2 regions of the Shinella oryzae genome follow, and region 1 is predicted to be linked to the other one. Evidence: riboswitches for the same ligand, from Rfam matches in the RefSeq annotation. Region 1 holds a riboswitch; the other holds the start of a gene.
What was found. A riboswitch is a leader RNA that binds a small molecule or an ion and turns the genes downstream of it on or off. The one in region 1 is predicted to bind cobalamin.
Positions count from the first base shown of each region.

Region 2: linked by a shared signal. The riboswitch ahead of K6301_RS08600 (CbtB domain-containing protein) and the one ahead of K6301_RS14310 (hypothetical protein) in region 1 are both predicted to bind cobalamin.

Region 1 is NZ_CP081987.1:2,933,965-2,939,946, reverse strand. Features, by position in the region: gene metH (methionine synthase) at 1-3,100, opposite strand, end outside; gene K6301_RS14310 (hypothetical protein) at 3,183-3,398, opposite strand; cobalamin riboswitch at 3,492-3,720, opposite strand; gene K6301_RS14305 (hypothetical protein) at 3,920-4,126, opposite strand; gene K6301_RS14300 (glycoside hydrolase family 94 protein) at 4,125-5,982, shown strand, end outside.
Region 2 is NZ_CP081987.1:1,731,575-1,737,556, reverse strand. Features, by position in the region: gene K6301_RS08610 (cobyric acid synthase) at 1-1,136, shown strand, start outside; gene K6301_RS08605 (peptidoglycan-binding domain-containing protein) at 1,290-2,921, shown strand; cobalamin riboswitch at 3,000-3,365, shown strand; gene K6301_RS08600 (CbtB domain-containing protein) at 3,413-3,589, shown strand; gene K6301_RS08595 (CbtA family protein) at 3,602-4,390, shown strand; gene cobU (bifunctional adenosylcobinamide kinase/adenosylcobinamide-phosphate guanylyltransferase) at 4,392-4,916, shown strand; gene cobW (cobalamin biosynthesis protein CobW) at 4,920-5,969, shown strand.

The DNA.
Region 1 (5,982 bases):
CGCCGGCCGGCCAGAAGCCGACGACGGCTTTCGGTGTGAACCACTTTTCCGAAATGATCTTCTCCAGCATCGCCTGCGCGTCCGCAAAGAGCTGGCGGGCAGCAGGGCCCTGCTTCTCGTCGTCGAGGATCTTCGGATAGACGCCCTTCAGCTCCCAGGTCTGGAAGAACGGCGTCCAGTCGATGTAGCGGGCGAGGTCCGCGAGGTCCCAATCCTGCCAGACGCGCGTACCGAGGAAGGAGGGCGTCTTCGGCTGGTAGGCCGACCAGTCGGCCCTGAACGCGTTGTCGCGCGCCTTGGCGATGGGCAGGCGCTGCTTTTCGGCCTCGCTGCGGGCATGGGCATCGGCCACCTTGCGGTACTCCGCCTGAAGCGTCTCGACATAGCCCGGCTTCATGTCGGCGGAGAGCAGGCTGCCGACGACGCCGACGGCGCGGCTGGCATCGGTGACATAGACCGCCTGGCCGCGATCGTAGCGCGGATGGATCTTGACGGCGGTGTGCACGCGGCTCGTCGTGGCGCCACCGATGAGGAGGGGAATGTCGAAGCCTTCGCGCTCCATCTCCGCGGCGACATGCACCATCTCGTCGAGCGAGGGGGTGATGAGGCCGGAGAGGCCGATGATATCAACCTTCTCGGCCTTCGCCGTCTCGAGGATCTTCGTCGCGGGCACCATGACGCCGAGGTCGATGATCTCGTAATTGTTGCAGGCGAGCACGACGCCGACGATGTTCTTGCCGATGTCGTGCACGTCGCCCTTGACCGTCGCCATCAGGATTTTTCCCGCACTCTGGCGTTCGCCGCTGCCGCCATTGGCGCGCTTTTCGGCTTCCATGTAGGGCAGGAGCACGGCGACGGCCTGCTTCATCACACGGGCGGACTTCACGACCTGCGGCAGGAACATCTTGCCCGCGCCGAAGAGGTCACCGACCACGTTCATGCCGGCCATCAGCGGTCCCTCGATGACGTGCAGCGGACGTTCTGCGTTCTGGCGGGCTTCTTCGGTATCCTCTTCGACGAATTCGGTGATGCCGTTGACCAGCGCATGTTCCAGCCGCTTCTCGACCGGCCATTCGCGCCAGGCGAGATCGCGCTCCTTGGCTTCCTTGCCGGCCGCGCCCTTGAAGCGTTCGGCGATGTCGAGCAGCCGTTCGGTGGCGGTGCCGCCGGCCTTCGGCTGGCGGTTCAGCACCACGTCCTCGCAGGCCTCGCGCAGGTCCGGTTCGATCGTGTCGTAGACGGCGAGCTGGCCGGCGTTCACGATGCCCATGTCCATACCGGCCTGGATGGCGTGGTAGAGGAAGACCGCGTGCATTGCCTCGCGCACCGGCTCGTTGCCGCGGAAGGAGAAGGAAAGGTTGGACACGCCGCCCGAGATATGGACATGCGGCAGCGTGCGCGTGATCTCGGCCGTCGCCTCGATGAAGTCGACACCGTAATTGTCGTGCTCCTCGATGCCCGTCGCCACCGCGAAGATGTTGGGGTCGAAGACGATATCCTCGGGTGCGAGCCCGGCAACCTCCGTCAGCAGCCTGTAGGCGCGCGTGCAGATTTCCACCTTACGGGCCCTGGTGTCGGCCTGTCCGGTCTCGTCGAAGGCCATCACCACGACGGCCGCGCCATAGGCGCGCACGAGCCTGGCGTGGTGCAGGAAGGCTTCCTCGCCTTCCTTCAGCGAGATGGAATTGACCAGCGGCTTGCCCTGCACGCATTTCAGGCCGGCCTCGATCACCTCCCATTTGGAACTGTCGATCATGACGGGCACGCGGGCGATATCCGGCTCGGCGGCGATGAGGTTGAGGTATTCCACCATCGCCCTGCCGGAATCGATCAGGCCCTCGTCCATGTTGATGTCGATGATCTGGGCACCGTTCGCGACCTGATCGCGCGCAACGTCGAGCGCTGCGGCATAGTCGCCGGCGGTGATGAGCTTGCGGAATTTTGCCGAGCCCGTGACATTGGTGCGCTCGCCGACATTCACGAAGGGAATGGCGTCGGTCAGCGTGAAGGGTTCGAGGCCGGACAGGCGCATGTGGCGCGGGATGTCGGGGATTTCGCGCGGCTTGTGGCGCGCGGCGGCCGCGGCGATGGCGCGGATATGGTCCGGCGTCGAGCCGCAGCAGCCGCCGACGATGTTGACCAGCCCGTCGCGCATGAAGCCTTCGATCTGGGCGGCCATTTCCTCCGGGCTTTCGTCATACTGGCCGAAGGCGTTGGGCAGGCCGGCATTCGGATAGGCGCAGACGAAGGTCTGCGCGACGGCGGAAATCTCGGCGAGATGGGCGCGCATGGCATTGGCGCCGAGCGCGCAGTTGAGGCCGATGGAGAAGGGATCGGCATGGCGAACCGAATTCCAGAAGGCCTCTGGCGTCTGGCCGGAGAGCGTGCGGCCGGAGAGATCGGTGATCGTGCCCGAGATCATGACGGGCAGGTGGATGGCCTTTTCCGCGTAGACCTCGTGCGTGGCAAAGATCGCCGCCTTGGCATTCAGCGTGTCGAAGATCGTCTCGATGAGGATGATATCGGCGCCGCCGTCGATGAGGCCGCGCACCTGCTCGGCATAGGCGATGCGCAGGTCGTCGAAGGTCACGGCGCGATAGCCGGGATTGTTGACGTCGGGCGAAATGGAGGCGGTGCGGTTGGTCGGCCCCAGCGCGCCGGCCACGAAACGGCGCTTGCCGTCCTTCTGCTCGGCGCGCAGGCCCGCGCGGCGCGCAAGGCGGGCGCCGTCGCGGTTCAGCTCATAGACCATGTCCTCCATGCCGTAATCGGCCTGGGCGATGGTGGTGGAGGAAAACGTGTTGGTCTCGAGGATATCGGCGCCAGCGAGCGCATAGCGGTAATGGATGTCCTCGATGGCGCCCGGCTGGGTCAGCGTCAGCAGGTCGTTGTTGCCCTGCTGGTGGCAGGCGCAATCACCGAAACGGTCGCCGCGGAAATCGTCTTCCACCAGCTTCAGCGTCTGGATCTCGGTTCCCATCGCGCCGTCGAGCACGAGGATGCGTTCGCGCGCGGCGGCCTTGAGGGCGGCGAGGACTTCGCTTCCGTCGCGCGGCGGCTGTTCGGGGCCGAACAGGTCGTCCAGGTGGGAATTGGCCATGGGAGAACCCTCCGGTACTTTCATTCAGTATCGGAGATCACATAAAGATATCTTTATGTCAACATATGTTTCGTGTTTCTGCCTAATGTAGCGGCCCGTCCGCGCCCGCCAGCGACGTGAACAGCGCCTTCAGCCGCGCGATATCAGGGTCGGGATTGTCGAGTCGTGCGAGCTTGTGCACTTCCTTCAGCGCCTCGGCGGCGAGGTCGGCGTCGCGCGGCTGCCAGAGAATCCAGGAAATGAACACGGATTCCGGGTTGCCGGTGCCGGATGCCTGTTTTTCGGTGAATTGAAACATGTCTTTCCCCAATCGGATCATTGGGGGATGGCCGGACGCACGTTGTTGCCAATCCATGGCATTGCAAGCGCACCCTTGGGACACCCCGCCCAGGTCGTTACAGCTATCAGGGCAGGTCTCCTGGCTTGCGGGTCGTCGCGTCTGTCTGGCCTTCCCGGTGCGCATGACACCAGTGGCGCGGATCGACAGACGCTCGCCGCTTACAGTTGCGGGGGCAGCGCCGGTTTTGATGCCCAAGTCTGATGTCCTGGGCTTCGCACCGGCTTCCCTCTTAGCCTCCGGACCGTTTTCGATTCGGAAGACCCTGATGCCGGCAACCTCGCGCCGCTTGGATTTCAAGTCAATGGCAGGCGGCGCGCATTCGGGCGGGAACCTTTTTTATCCCCGCGCATTGTTTGTCCGCCTGCACCTCGCGCGGGCTCGCCTCCCGTTCAGGGTGCGCGATTCACCAAAACCGCAGATGAGGGTCCATGCTGCGCCATCCTGCCCTGTTGACAGGTTGCAAGTCTCTGTCCTTACGGCTAAAAAATGCCGTTTTCATGCACCACGCGGCGTGGATGACAAACAGCGTGTCGCTTGAGCCAAAACCGCACCTGGAGCGCCATGAGGGCGCGGTCGGGTGTCATGGCTGATCGCGACAGCAGAACGAAGCCCGCCCGCGAAAGACAATCCGGCGCAACGGCCGCTGCCGGGTGGCTCAACATGGCCGGTTCCAGAATCAGAGACATGTCCTTTCATACTACGCCGCAAGCCCCTTCGCGCGACGCCGATATCCGGCAGATCGACTATAACGACTCGATCCGCGCCACCTATCTCACGCTGGAGGAGCTCGCCGCCTGCGGCGAAGCGCTCGCCCGAGACAAGACGGCGGTGCTTCCGGGTTTCCGCCCCTTCGATTTCCGGGCACGGCACAAGGAAAACGAGAAGGAGATCTTCCGCGTCTACCAGGTCACGGCCAAGGACGTGGAGGCCGGCGCGCAGATCACGCCGGCGGCCGAGTGGCTGCTCGACAATTTCTATGTGATCGAAGAAGCCATCCAGGAGGTCCGGCGCGACTTCCCCCGCCGCTTCTACCGGCAGCTTCCCACCATGGAGATCGACGGCCAGCCCTTTCCGCGCACGCTGGCCCTGGCCTGGCTCTATGTCGCCCATACGCACAGCAGTGTCTCGCAGGAAAGCCTGACCGCCTTCGTGCAGGGCTTCCAGACGGTGGATCCGCTGAAGATCGGCGAACTCTGGGCCCTGCCGTCATTCGTGCGCTTCGTGCTTCTGGAGAACCTGCGGCGTATTTCCAGCCGCGTCGAACGCTCGCGCAAGATGCGCTTCAAGGCCAATGACGTGGCCGACGAGCTGGTGCGCCTCAACGATCCGGAGAAGTCGATTGCGCATCTGCGCACCATCGAGAGCCTGACCGAAGACAACACTTTCGTCGTCCAGCTTCTCTACCGCCTGCGCGACGGCCTTCAGACATCGGGCGCGGTCATCCAGTGGCTGGAGCGCAAGATCGAGAGCCGGGGCACCGACCTCGAGGAACTGATCGTCGCGGAAAACAACCGCCTGTCTTCCGGCAACGTGACGATGAGTTCGCTCATCAAGGGCCTGCGTACGATAGATGACGCGGAATGGCCGGTCTGGTTCGAGAGCGTCAGCCGCCTCGACGAGGCGCTGCGCCAGCGGTCGGACTACAGCGATCTGGATTTCGGCTCGCGCAACAAATACCGCAACACGATCGAGCGTTTCGCCCGCCGCTCCGGCAAGAGCGAGCTGGAGGTCACCGAAATCGCGCTCGCCATGACCGAGGAAGACGCCGCGGAAAATGCCGGCGATCCCGATTATCGCGCCAATGTCGGCGCGTTCCTCGTGGGCAAGAAGCGCAAGCTGCTCGAAAAGCGCATCGGCTACCATCCCTCGGTCGTCCAGCGCGTCGTTCGCATGACGCGCAAGCTGAACTGGCTCGCCATTGCCGGCCCCAACATCATCCTCACGCTGCTGGCGATGATCGCGGTCTACTATTTCCTCGACCAGCTCGATATTCCCAATGGCGCCTGGCTGATCATGCTCGTGCTGTTCGCGCTGCCGGCCTCGGAAGGTGCCACGGGTCTGTTCAATACGCTCGTGACCTTCTTCGTCACGCCGTCACGGCTGGTCGGCTACGAGTTCAAGGACGGCATCCCTGAGGATGCGCGCACGATGCTCGTCGTGCCCTGCCTCATCTCGAAACGCGACCATGTCGATGAACTGGTGCGCAATCTCGAGGTCCACTATCTCGCCAATCCGCGCGGCGAGATCTATTTCGCGCTTCTCAGCGACTGGGCCGACAGCCAGAGCGAGGAAACGCCTGCCGATCTCGACGTTCTCGAATATGCCAAGCGCGAGATCGCCGAACTGTCGGCGCGCTACGCCTTTGACGGGCGCACGCGCTTCTACCTGCTGCACCGCCGCCGCCTCTACAATCCGTCGGAAGGCGCGTGGATGGGCTGGGAGCGCAAGCGCGGCAAGCTGCACGAGCTGAACCTGCTGCTGCGCGGCGATGGCGACACGACCTTCCTGCCGGGCGCCAACGTCGTGCCGTCGGACGTGAAAT
Region 2 (5,982 bases), 1.2 Mb from region 1:
CCAAGCTCATGGGCGCAGTGATGGAGAGCTTCGAGACCGTATCGGCCGGCGCCGACCTCGTGGTCGTCGAGGGCGCTGGCTCGCCGGCGGAAATCAACCTGCGGTCCGGGGACATCGCCAATATGGGGTTCGCCACCCGGGCCGGCGTGCCGGTCGTGCTGGTGGGCGATATCGATCGCGGCGGAGTCATCGCCTCGCTGGTCGGCACCCACGCCATTCTGCCGGACGAGGACCGGCGCACGGTCACGGGCTATCTGATCAACAAGTTCCGGGGCGATGTCACGCTGTTCGACAGCGGCATCGCCGAAATCGGCCGCTTCACCGACTGGCCTTGTTTCGGCGTCGTGCCCTGGCTGAAGGATGCCGCGCGCCTGCCGGCAGAGGATTCCGTCGTGCTCGAGCGTCTGGCGAAGGGTGGCGGCGGGGCGCTCAAGGTCGCCGTGCCCGTGCTGCCGCGCATCGCCAATTTCGACGATCTTGACCCCTTGAAGGCTGAGCCGCAGGTCGATCTCGTCTTCGTGCGGCCGGGGGAGGCGCTGCCGGCCGATGCCGGCCTTGTCGTCCTTCCGGGCTCGAAATCCACCATTTCGGACCTGCGCGATTTCCGCGCCGCGGGCTGGGACCGGGATCTTTCCCTTCATGTGCGCCGCGGCGGGCGCGTCATCGGCATTTGCGGCGGGTATCAGATGCTTGGCCGCCGCGTGACCGATCCGCTCGGCATCGAAGGCGGCGAGCGGGAGGTCGAAGGGCTCGGGCTGCTTGCGGTCGAGACGGAGATGGCGCCGGAAAAGACCGTGCGCAACAGCGACGCCCGCTCCCTGCAATACGATGTGCCGCTCGAAGGCTATGAGATCCATCTCGGCCGCACCACGGGGCCGGATGCGCTGTGTCCCTCCGTCAGCATAGACGGCCGGCCGGACGGCGCGGTCTCGCCGGATGGCCGCGTGATGGGAACCTATCTGCACGGACTGCTCTCGAGCGATGCCTACCGGGCGCGGCTGCTTGCGGATTTCGGCATCGAGGGCGGCGGCTTCGATTACCGGGCCGGCGTCGATGCGGCACTCGACGGCGTGGCGGCCGAGCTTGCAGCCGTGCTGGATCCGCGCTGGCTCGACAGCCTTATGGGCACCCGCTGATTAAACCGCCGGCCTGAAACGTTCAGACATCGGGTTTCTCCACTGCCGGTCGCGGCCGCACCAAAGTTGCGCCTGATTTCGGTGCAAGGAGGGACACTATCATGCCCGCTCTGCGGGTGCCGACGCCGTTGTGCGATCCGAAAGGGTGATTTGATGGGTTCTGGACCTCTTGCTCGATCTGTTCTGGTGGGCCTTGTCGGGCTGTCGCTCGCCGGTTTTCCGGTGGCTGCCTTCGCCCAGACGGCTAAGGAAACCACCAATGCCGGCAAGCGTTGGGAGGAAGAATTCGCCTTCTGGCAGAAAGCCTCCTCCGGCAGCGATGTCACGCAGTTTGAAAACTACCTGAAACAGTATCCCAACGGCACGTTCGCCTCGATGGCGCGTCTGCGCATCGCCGAATTGAAGGCCGCGGGCAACGCGAAGCCGGCCACGACGGCGTCCGACGATGCCGCCGCCAAGGCCAAGGCCGATGAGGCGAAGGCCGCCGAGGAGGCCAAGCGCGTCGCCGATGCGGAGAAGGCCAAGGCGGAGGACGCCAGCAAGGCCGCCGAGGCCGAGAAGGCGAAAGCCGAAGCGGCGAAGGCCGAGGCGGCCGCTGCCGCAGCCAGCAAGCTTGCGTCCGAAAAGGCCGCCGCCGAGGAAAAGGCGAAGGCCGAAGCCGCAGCCGCTGAAAAGGCGCGGGCAGAGGAAGCCGCCCGCCTCCAGGCGGACCGGAAGGCGGCGGATGAACGCAGGCTGGCGGCCGAGAAGGCTGCCGAAGCCGAGCGTGTGAAGAAGGAAGCCGCCGCTGCTGCCGAAAAGGCCAGGGCGGACGAGGCGGCGCGCGTGCAGGCCGAGGCAGAGCGCCGCAAGGCCGACGAGGCCGCCGCGGCCCAGAAGGCCCGCGCCGAGGCCGAGGCGAATGCCCGCGCTGCCGAAGCCGCGGCCGCCCGTGCCGAAGAAGCCAAGCGGCTGGAAGCGGAAAAAGCCGCGGCTGCCGAAAAGACCCGGCTGGAGCAGGAGGCGGCAGCCGCCCGCAAGCTGGCCGAGGAAAAGACGCGCGAGCTGGAGCGCCTGAAGGCGGAGGCCGCCAAGGCTGCGGCGGAAGCCGAGGCCAAGGCCGCCGAAGCCTCTCGCCTTGCCGCCGAGGCCAGGAAGCGTGCCGAGGAGGCCGAGGCCGCCCAGAAGCGCGCCACCACCAGCGGCCCGGCAACGGCAACGAACGACAACGCGGAAGCCGACAGGCTCGCTGCGGCCAAGCGCGAGGAAGACACGTTCCAGAAGGCGGTGGTATCCGGCTCTCGGCAGGCGTTCCAGGCCTATCTCGACGCCTATCCGCGCGGCCGGTATGCATCGGATGCGCGCGAGCGGATGGCTGCCCTCGCGACCACGCCGACGCAGAAGGCGGAAACCGAGCGCCTGGTCGAGGAGCGCCCCGTCGTCGATCCGCGTGAGGCCTATATGGAGCGCTCGACGCGGATTCAGGCGCAGCGCTGGCTGAGCGCGCTGGGCTACAGCACCTATGGCGCCGATGGCGTCTTCGGCCCGCGCACCCGCGCGGCGATCGCCGCATGGCAGGGTGCGTCCGGCTACCGCGCCGATGGCTATCTTTCACGCCGGCAGTTCGCCGCCCTGCGCCAGGCCGCGCAGTTTGCCGAGGCACGCCAGGCCAGCCGCGAGCGCCGCTACCAGCGCGAATACGATGTGCTCGAGGGCCCGGTCGACGGCTATTACGATGGTCCTTACTACAGCGATGACGGCTACTACCGCCGGCGCGGCGGCGTGGTGATCATCCCCGGCTATTGAGTTTGCGACGGCCGGCCGGCGTTTTCGGCACAGGCCATGCCGCTGGCTGTCGATTGACTTGTGGCGGCCGGCGGCATAATCATCCGACTATTGGATGGTTCTCTGGTCCGGAAACGGACCGGTGAGTAAATGGGAATGTGACGCGGCGGACCCAATCAGGGCGCTGCAATCACGGCCGACCCCGCGACTGTAGAGTAGCGAGGGACGCCCATCCGGAGGGAGGAATTTCGCGGGTAAGAGGGCAATGTTGTCCTTGAAGCGCGAAAGGAACACCGACCGGAAAAGCCACTGGGTGGCATCACGATAACCGGGGCTGGACGCCTCTTCTTCTACGAATCGTCCGCCTGCGTGATGCGAAAAGACCTGGGAAGGTGAGGGCGGCCCGAAGGCGCTGATGCGCCGGACGCTGCGAGCCAGGAGACCTGCCAGCCAATGAGGGCATATCGCCCGACCTGGGGAGGGGCTTCCCCGATGCCTGCACGGAGGTTGTCATGGCTGTTTCCAATACGTCTTCTATCACGCTTTCCGCGAGCGATCGCCTTGTCGCCGGCGTTCTCGCGCTGCTGCTCGGCGGGTTCCTCGTCTTCGGCGCCGGCCTTGCGAATTCGGCCGTGCTGCACGACACCGCGCACGATACGCGTCACTCCTACGGCTTTCCCTGCCACTAAGGAGTTTCCGATATGATCGTTCGTTATCTCCTGGCCGCCCTGGTGGCCGGGCTCTTCTCTGGCGTCCTGATGACGGCCGCCCAGGAGGCCCGCGTCGTGCCGCTCATCCTTCACGCCGAAGAATTCGAAGGCGGCGATGAGGCGGCACCCGCCACCGAAGGCACCACGCCGTCCGCCGATGGCGCTGCCGCGACGCATGAGCATTCGTCCTTGGGCGCCGTCATCCTCAACGTCGCAGCTTACCTGTCGCCCGTCTCCGTTGCCTACGCTCACGACGCCGAAGGCCATGAAGAGGGTGGCATCATGTTCGGCATGAGCCGGTTCTCCGGCACGCTGCTGGCCAACCTCGTGACGGGAGCAGGCTTCGCGCTGCTGCTTGCCGGTTTCAGCCTTGTCTCCGGCCATCCGATCACGGTCGCCAACGGGGCGCTGTGGGGCGCTGCCGGCTGGCTTGCCGTGCATATGCTGCCGGCCATCGGCCTGCCGCCGGAACTGCCGGGTTTCCCGGCCGCGGACCTGACGCAGCGTCAGATCTGGTGGGTTGCGGCGGTCGTGCTGTCGGCGGCGGGGCTCTACCTGCTGTTCCTCAGGCCGGGCATCGTGGCCAAGATCGCCGGCGTGGTGCTGATTGCCGCGCCGCAGGTCTATGGCGCGCCGCAGCCGTCGGACATTTCCAGCGCCGTTCCGGCCGTTCTCGGTGCGGAGTTCGCCGTCGCGGCCCTTGCCACGACGCTGTTCTTCTGGATCGTGCTCGGCCTTTCGCTTGGCTTTGCCAACGAAAAGATCGCCAAGGCTGCCTGATATGACGCTGACATCGCCCGGAGCCGTCCTGGTTCTGGGCGGTGCGCGTTCCGGAAAATCCACTTTTGCCGAAAGGCTGGTCGCCGAGACCGGCCTTTCGCGTCATTATATCGCCACCGGCCGCGCCTGGGATGACGAGATGCGTGAACGCATCGCCAGGCACCGGGAAGACCGCGGCGACGGCTGGGAAACGCATGAGGAACCGCTTGCGCTCGCGGCCCGGATCGCCGATGTCGCGCGGGCTGATCGTGCGGTCCTCGTCGATTGCCTGACCCTCTGGCTCGCCAATCTGATGCTGGAGGAACGCGACATCGCGCAGGAATGCGCCGGCCTCCTGTCGGCCATCGCACAGGCGCCGGGCCGTTTGGTCTTCGTTTCGAACGAGGTCGGCCTGGGCATCGTACCTGAAAACCGCATGGCGCGCGACTTTCGCGACCATGCCGGGCGGCTCCACCAGCAGGTGGCGGCGCTCGTACCGGAAGTGTATTTCGTTGCGGCCGGACTGCCGCTGAAAATGAAGGGTTGAGCCATGCTGCAACAGAAGATCCCCGCCACCGTTATCACCGGCTTTCTCGGGGCCGGCAAGACGACGATGATCCGCAACCTCCTGCAGAATGCCGGCGGCAAGCGCATCGCGCTCATCATCAACGAGTTCGGCGATCTCGGCGTCGACGGCGACGTGCTGAAGGGCTGCGGCGCGGAGGCCTGCACCGAGGACGATATCATCGAGCTCACCAATGGCTGCATCTGCTGCACCGTGGCCGACGACTTCATCCCCACCATGTCGAAGCTGCTGGAGCGGGAGAACCGCCCGGACCATATCGTCATCGAGACTTCTGGTCTCGCGCTGCCGCAGCCGCTCGTCGCCGCCTTCAACTGGCCGGAAATCAAGACGCAGGTGACGGTCGACGGCGTCATCACCGTGGTCGACAGCGCCGCCGTCGCGGCCGGCCGTTTCGCCGACGATCATGACAGGGTCGATGCCCTGCGCGTCGAGGACGAAAACCTCGACCACGAAAGCCCGCTGGAAGAGCTCTTCGAGGACCAGCTGACCGCCGCCGACCTCATCGTGCTCAACAAGACCGATCTGCTCGACGCCGCCGGTATCCAGACCGTGCGCGACGAGGTCGCCTCGCGCACCGCCCGCAAGCCGTCGATGATCGAGGCGAAGAACGGTGACGTGGCCGCCGCCGTGCTGCTCGGCCTCGGCGTCGGCACGGAAGACGACATCGCCAACCGCAAGTCGCACCATGAACTGGAACACGAGAACGGCGAGGAACACGACCACGACGAATTTGACAGCTTCGTCGTCGAACTGCCGGCGCTTGCCGATCCGTCCGCCTTCATCGAGCGCCTCAAGGGCGTGATCGCCGAGCACGACGTGCTGCGCGTCAAGGGATTTGCCGATGTGCCCGGCAAGCCGCTGCGCCTGCTCATCCAGGCCGTAGGCAGCCGCATCGACAGCTATTTCGAGCGCGCCTGGGCCCCGGACGAAAGCCGCGGCACCCGCCTCGTCGTCATCGGCCTGCACGACATGGATGAGGCCGCCGTACGCGCTGCCATTGCTGCGGCTGTGTGATATCGGATGAGCA